DNA from 3 places in the Noviherbaspirillum phoenicis genome. Region 1 is predicted to be linked to each of the others. Evidence: predicted binding sites of a transcription regulator. Region 1 holds the regulator's gene; each other region holds the start of a gene.
What was found. The regulator HrcA, encoded in region 1, represses chaperone genes, less so after heat shock. The targets are predictions, from matches to a motif close to TTAGCACTCNNNNNNNNNGAGTGCTAA.
Positions count from the first base shown of each region.

Region 2: a site for HrcA is predicted at 1,576-1,602, ahead of groES (co-chaperone GroES). Genes of this name have one in related genera too.
Region 3: a site for HrcA is predicted at 1,162-1,188, ahead of rpoH (RNA polymerase sigma factor RpoH). Genes of this name have one in related genera too.

Region 1 covers NZ_JBDFLX010000001.1:4,126,558-4,128,825, forward strand. Annotated here, with positions in the region: gene ABC383_RS18450 (HAD family hydrolase) at 1-605, shown strand, start outside; gene hrcA (heat-inducible transcriptional repressor HrcA) at 631-1,656, shown strand; gene ABC383_RS18460 (metallophosphoesterase family protein) at 1,667-2,119, shown strand; gene panB (3-methyl-2-oxobutanoate hydroxymethyltransferase) at 2,171-2,268, opposite strand, start outside.
Region 2 covers NZ_JBDFLX010000001.1:73,162-75,429, forward strand. Annotated here, with positions in the region: gene groL (chaperonin GroEL) at 1-1,094, opposite strand, end outside; gene groES (co-chaperone GroES) at 1,185-1,475, opposite strand; gene ABC383_RS00330 ((2Fe-2S)-binding protein) at 1,860-2,268, shown strand, end outside.
Region 3 covers NZ_JBDFLX010000001.1:2,582,495-2,584,762, reverse strand. Annotated here, with positions in the region: gene ABC383_RS11715 (SCO family protein) at 1-121, shown strand, start outside; gene rpoH (RNA polymerase sigma factor RpoH) at 197-1,096, opposite strand; gene ABC383_RS11705 (cell division protein FtsX) at 1,468-2,268, opposite strand, start outside.

The sequences.
Region 1 (2,268 bases):
ACGCGCCCACTGTCGCGGCCGGCTACAGCATCGAGGAAATGCGGGCGAGGCGGGTGGCGCTGATGAAGTCCGAACCGCTCTACGCGATCAACCTGGCGGCGCTGCGCCACGCGGTGCTGACCGAGGTGTTCGTTGCCTGCGGGGAAAGCGCGGCGTCGGTGGATACGGCGATGGCCATCTTCAACGCCGCCCGCAACCAGGTCGAGCCGTATCCGGATGTGCATCCGGTGCTGGACGCCCTGCGGCGCAAGGTGGCGCTGGGCTCGGTCTCCAACGGCGTGGCCGACCTGGGCGCAATAGGCATGGATCATTATTTCGACGTGTCCATCGCCGCCCACCAGTTCGGCAGCGCCAAGCCGGACCCGGCGATCTTCCGCCATGCCTGCGAGGCGCTGCAGGTCGAGCCGGCCGAGGCGGTCTATGTCGGCGACGATCCGCTGCTCGACGTGGAAGGCGCGCAGAAGGCCGGCCTGCGCGGCGTCTGGCTGCGGCGGCAGGACTTGCCGCTGCGCACCATGCCTGACCATGTGGCGCCGGATGCCGTCTGTGCGTCGCTGCACGACCTGGAAGTCTGGCTGGAAACACGGATAAATCATGGCGCCTGATGCGCCACGACATTAGACTACGGACATGCAACTCGATCATCGCGCACAAACCCTGCTCAAAGCCCTGGTGGAACGGTATATCGCCGACGGCCAGCCGGTCGGTTCCCGCGCACTGTCCAAGATCTCCGGACTCGACCTGTCGCCCGCCACCATCCGCAACATCATGGCCGACCTGGAGGAAATGGGGCTGGTCAGCAGCCCGCACACCTCGGCCGGCCGCGTTCCCACGCCACGCGGCTACCGAATGTTCGTCGACACCCTGCTGACGGTGCAGCCGCTGGACGAGAAGGCGGTGGAATTCCGGCTGCAGCCAAAGAACCAGATCGGCTCGCCGCAGCGCATCATTTCCAGCGCCGCCCAGGTGCTGTCCTCGCTGTCGCAATTCGCCGGCGTGGTGCTGACGCCGCGCCGCGAATCGGTCTTCCAGCAGGTGGAATTCCTGCGCTTGTCGGAAAAACGCATCCTGCTGGTGATCGTCGCGCCCAATGGCGAAGTCCAGAACCGGCTGCTGCTGACCGATGTCGACTACACCCGCTCACAACTGGTGGAAGCGGCCAACTACATCAACCTGCACTATGGCGGCCTGAGTTTCGACGATGTGCGCAACCGGCTGCAGGCCGAACTGCGCCAGCTGCGCGACGACATGACGCGGCTGATGCAGGCGGCGGTCGAGGCGGGCAGCGACGCGATGACGGAAAACAATGACGAGGTCGTCATTTCCGGCGAGCGCAACCTGCTGTCGGTGAGCGATCTGTCTTCCAACATGACCTCGCTGCGCAAGCTGTTCGACATGTTCGAGCAGAAGACCAGCCTGATGCAGCTGCTGGACGTGTCGAGCAAGGCCACCGGCGTGCAGATCTTCATCGGCGGCGAGTCGCAGCTGATGCCGGTCGATGAAATGAGCGTGGTCACCGCGCCCTATGGCGTCAATGGCAAGGTGGTCGGCACGCTCGGTGTGATCGGCCCGACCCGCATGGCCTATGAGCGGGTGATTCCGATCGTCGACATCACGGCCAAGCTGCTGTCGAACGCGCTGAGCCACGGCAGCTGAGCGGGCGGCGATGCGCATCGGGCTAATCTCCGACACCCACGGTCTGCTGCGGCAGGAAGCCCTGGCCGCGCTGGCTGGCGTGGACCGCATCATCCATGCCGGCGACATCGGCAATGCGCAGATCCTGGAAGCGCTGGCGGCGATCGCGCCGGTCGATGCGGTGCGCGGCAACAACGACACGGGGCCGTGGGCAAAGGCGGTGCCGCACAGCCTGACGCTGAGCTTCGATGGCGTCGCGATTCACCTGCTGCATGATGTGAAGGAATTGAAGAATGCGCTGCCGCCGGTGCAGGTGGTCATCGCCGGTCACTCCCACAAGCCCATGGTGCGCGAGGAGGGCGGCGTGCTGCTGGTCAACCCGGGCAGCGCCGGACCGCGCCGTTTCAAGCTGCCGGTCACGGTCGGCTTTCTGTCGATCGACGCCGGCGTGGCCATGGCGTCGATCACGCAGCTGACGGTCTGACGCCGCGCCGCACCGCCACGAGCTGGCCGCACGGCGCGGCGGGTCGGCAGCTCAGAAGCAGTGTTCGGCCGCCGGGAAGCTGCCGTCCTTCACCGCCGCCACATAGGCCTTGACCGCCGCGTCTATGCTGGTCTGGCCATCCATGAAGT
Region 2 (2,268 bases), 4.1 Mb from region 1:
AGCTTTTCACGGTCGTAGTCGGAAGTCGCTTCTTCGATCTGCACGCGAACCTGCTTGACGCGGGCTTCGATGGAAGCGGTCTGGCCTGCGCCGTCGATCACGGTGGTGTTTTCCTTGCCCACTTCGACGCGCTTGGCTTGGCCGAGGTCGTTCAGCGTGACCTTTTCCAGGGTCAGGCCGACTTCTTCAGCGATGACTTGGCCGCCGGTCAGGATGGCGATGTCTTCCAGCATGGCCTTGCGACGGTCGCCGAAGCCAGGGGCCTTGACTGCGCAGGTCTTCAGGATGCCGCGGATGTTGTTCACCACCAGGGTTGCAAGCGCTTCGCCTTCGATGTCTTCGGCGATGATCAGCAGCGGACGGCCAGCCTTGGCGACTTGCTCCAGCACCGGCAGCAGGTCACGGATGTTCGAGATTTTCTTGTCGAACAGCAGGATGAACGGGCTTTCCAGGATGACGCTTTGCTTGTCCGGATTGTTGATGAAGTACGGGGACAGGTAGCCGCGGTCGAACTGCATGCCTTCCACGATGTCCAGCTCGTCGTTCAGCGACTTGCCGTCTTCCACGGTGATCACGCCTTCCTTGCCGACTTTTTCCATCGCTTCGGCGATGCGGTCGCCAATGGAGCTGTCGCTGTTGGCGGAGATGGAGCCGACCTGGGCGATCTCGCGGGTGGTGGTGCAGGGACGTGCCAGCTGGCGCACTTCATCGACCAGGGCGGTGACAGCCTTGTCGATGCCGCGCTTCAAGTCCATCGGGTTCATGCCGGCGGCAACGTACTTCATGCCTTCGCGCACGATGGCCTGGGCCAGAACGGTTGCGGTGGTGGTGCCGTCGCCGGCGTTGTCGCTGGTGCGGGAAGCCACTTCCTTGACCATCTGGGCGCCCATGTTCATGAGCTTGTCTTTCAGTTCGATCTCTTTCGCGACCGACACGCCGTCCTTGGTCACGGTCGGGGAGCCGAAGGAGCGCTCCAGAACCACGTTGCGGCCTTTCGGGCCCAGGGTCACCTTGACCGCGTTGGCCAGGATGTTGACGCCTTCGACCATCTTGTGGCGAGCGCTGTCGCCAAATACGACTTCTTTAGCAGCCATGTTCATTACTCCTTGAGTATTCTTGGATAGGATTGCAGGGGAGGGCCTATCGCCATGGCCTGCGGCTTGCGCGGCGCATGGCGGTCCGCATTACTGCTGAACGATGGCGAGAATGTCTTCCTCGCGCATGACCAGCAGTTCTTCGCCATTCATTTTGACCGTCTGGCCGGAATACTTGCCAAACAGCACGCGGTCGCCAACCTTGACGTCCAGAGGACGCACCTGGCCGCCTTCGAGGATTTTGCCGTTGCCCACAGCCAGGACTTCACCCTGATCCGGCTTCTCAGCCGCGGTTTCAGGGAGAACGATGCCGGACGCAGTTTTGGTTTCCTGGTCGAGGCGCTTGACGATGACGCGATCGTGCAAAGGACGAAGTGCCATACAAACTCCTAAATGTTGTCAGTAATTAATATAAAAACGGTTGACTTCAGCGTTTTTCGGCTGCTTTCAACCGCGGGGATTCGACGGTCCGAGGAAATTATTAGCACTCTCCGTCGGCGAGTGCTAAGTATAGGGGCGGTTACACCCCTTTTCAAGACCGGCAATTGTCGAAAATGGAAGACTCGGGGTCGGAGAGGCCGGCGAGTCGACCGTTCAAAGACCGATTTCATCAATTCGATCGCATAACTGCCGGGATTCCTACAGTCTTTCAAGCTGTTCTCCGACCTGTACCCCAGCCCGGCAATGATTACGATGAAATGCTTTACTGCCCTGTTCTGCAGAAACCGCGGACAGCGTACCTTTTCCTTTCCGGAGCCAAGCACCATGAATAGTCCCGATGACCGCGCCAGGTCGGCGCAGAAGGCGTCCTATGCGCAATCTTGCACAATCAGCCTGACCCTCAATGGCGTCCCGCGTGAAATTCGGACGGCGCCCTGGACCACGCTGCTCGACCTGCTGCGTGAGGAATTGCAGCTTACCGGCACCAAGAAGGGTTGCGACCACGGCCAATGCGGCGCCTGCACGGTGCTGGTGGACGGAAAGCGCGTCAATGCCTGCCTGACGCTGGCGGCAATGAAGGACGGCTGCGAGATCACGACCGTGGAAGGGCTGGCGCAGGGCGAGGCGCTGCATCCGGTGCAGCAGGCATTCATTGACCAGGATGCATTCCAGTGCGGCTATTGCACCCCAGGGCAGATCTGCTCGGCGGTTGGGCTGATCGGCGAAGGCCGGG
Region 3 (2,268 bases), 1.5 Mb from region 1:
GGACCATACTGCGGCCAGCTATGTGTTCGATCCGCAGGGCAGGGTCAGACTGTTCGTCCGGCACGGGCAGGGGACTGAGCCCATCGTGCATGACCTGCAGGCGCTGCTCGCGGGCAAGTAAGCCGACAAGAAAAAACGCCATGGCCTCGCGGCACATGGCGTTTTTTTATGCAGCTGTTTCCAGCCAGGCCTGACGTCAGACGTAGCTGGCCAGGCTGCCCTTCATTTTCTTCAGCGCGACCGCTTCGATCTGCCTGATGCGCTCGGCCGACACGCCGAACTCATCCGCCAGCTCATGCAGGGTTGCGCCTGAACCGTCGTCATTGGCCAGCCAGCGCGCCTCGACGATGCGGCGCGAGCGCGGATCGAGCTTTTCCAGCGCACTGGCCAGGCCCTCGGATTGCAGCCGGTCGAACGCCTGCGCTTCCAGCACCTTGCTGGGCTCCGAGTTGTCGGAAGACAGGTAGGCGATCGGCGAGAACTTGTCGTCCTCGTCGTCCGTCGGCGCTTCCAGCGCGATGTCGCGGCCGGACAGCCGGGTTTCCATCTCGATCACTTCCTCGCGCTTCACATTCAGCGTCTTGGCCAGCGCGTCGACCTGCGCCGGCGTCATCGAGTCCAGGCCTTCCTTGTGGCTGCGCAGATTGAAGAACAGCTTGCGCTGCGCCTTGGTGGTTGCCACCTTGACCAGCCGCCAGTTCTTCAGGATGTACTCATGCATTTCCGCCTTGATCCAGTGCATTGCATAAGACACCAGGCGAACGCCCTGGTCCGGATCGAAACGCTTGACTGCCTTCATCAGACCGATATTGCCTTCCTGGATCAGGTCGGCGTGCGGCAGGCCGTAACCCAGATAGCCGCGCGCGATCGATACCACCAGCCGCAGATGCGACAGCACCAGGCCCTGGGCAGCGGCGAGGTCGTTGGTGTCGCGCCAGCGACGCGCCAGGGAAACTTCCTCCTCCTGCGTCAACATGGGCAGGCGGTTTACCGCGGAAATATACGCGTCGATATTGCCCAGATTGCCAGAGAAACCGAGGGCCAGTGCATTTTGGCCTGCAGCTACTATCGCATCCGACGAGGTCGATGCTTTCATGCTTTCTCCTTGCTAACTAGACGTAAATTTGTCTTGACTAAACGAAATCTTTTGCAGGTTCTATATTAGCACTCCCGCATCCGGACTGCTAATCGGCTATCCCAACCAGCGGCATAGGAAAAACCCTATCGACGTTCCGCGAAAGATACACAACCTTGCTGAAATTTTAGAACCCAGACCAGACTAAAAGTTTGCCCGCCCGGCCGCTGTATGGGGGGACATGACGAATCGATCAACGCACTTGGTTGACCGACATAGCAAATGTTTACACTGGATGAACGGGATAGACGTTGGTAACTGATAAGAAAGAAAACTGCTGAAGAAGTTGCCCTACTATGACCCGCGCGCTCTGCAATTGTTCCCGGCAATCTTCAGCTTGCGCGCCCGAGATGACGCCGGACCGACAACATGGCGCCGCACAGGCCCAGGAATGAACTGAGCAGCAGCAAGGCCGTGGTCAGCAGCCAGCCCAGCGGCAGCAACTGGAATTCGGACGCATAGAGACGGGCAAATTCCGCAATGGCGGCATTCAGCGGACGCATGCCCAGGGCAACCACGCCCAGCGCAAGCGCGCCGGCAGCCAGCCCGAGCAGGGCGCCACTGTAATAGAAGGGCCGGCAGATGAAGCCGTCGGTGGCGCCGACCAGTCGCGACACCTCGATTTCCTCGCGTTGCGTCATGACCTGCAGCCGTATCGTATTGAACACCACCGCCACCACCACTACGCCCAGCGTGGCTGCCAGGAACAGCAGCGCCATTCTCAGCACATTGAGCAACGCCGACAGCCGCTGCACCCAGGCCGAATCCACCTGCACATATTCCACGCCCGGCAATGCCTTGATCTGTACCGCGATGTCGTCCACGCGACGGGCATCCTGCGCATTCTCGAAGCCGGCCAGCTTGAGCACATAACTGTCCGGCAGCGGATTGTTGCCCAGCGTAGTCACTGCGTCGGCAATGGCGCTGCGTTCCTTCAGCGCGCTCAGTGCATTTTCCCGGGGGATGAATTCGATGGTGCCGCCGGTCTGGCTGGCCTGCAGCACCCGCTGGATTTCGGGCGCCAGCGCCGAGGCGCGCGCACGCGGCGTGTCCATCGAGAGGAAAACGCTGATTTCCGGTTCGACCGCCAGCTGGGCCGACACCGGCCGCATGTTTTCCAGCACAGTCAGGCC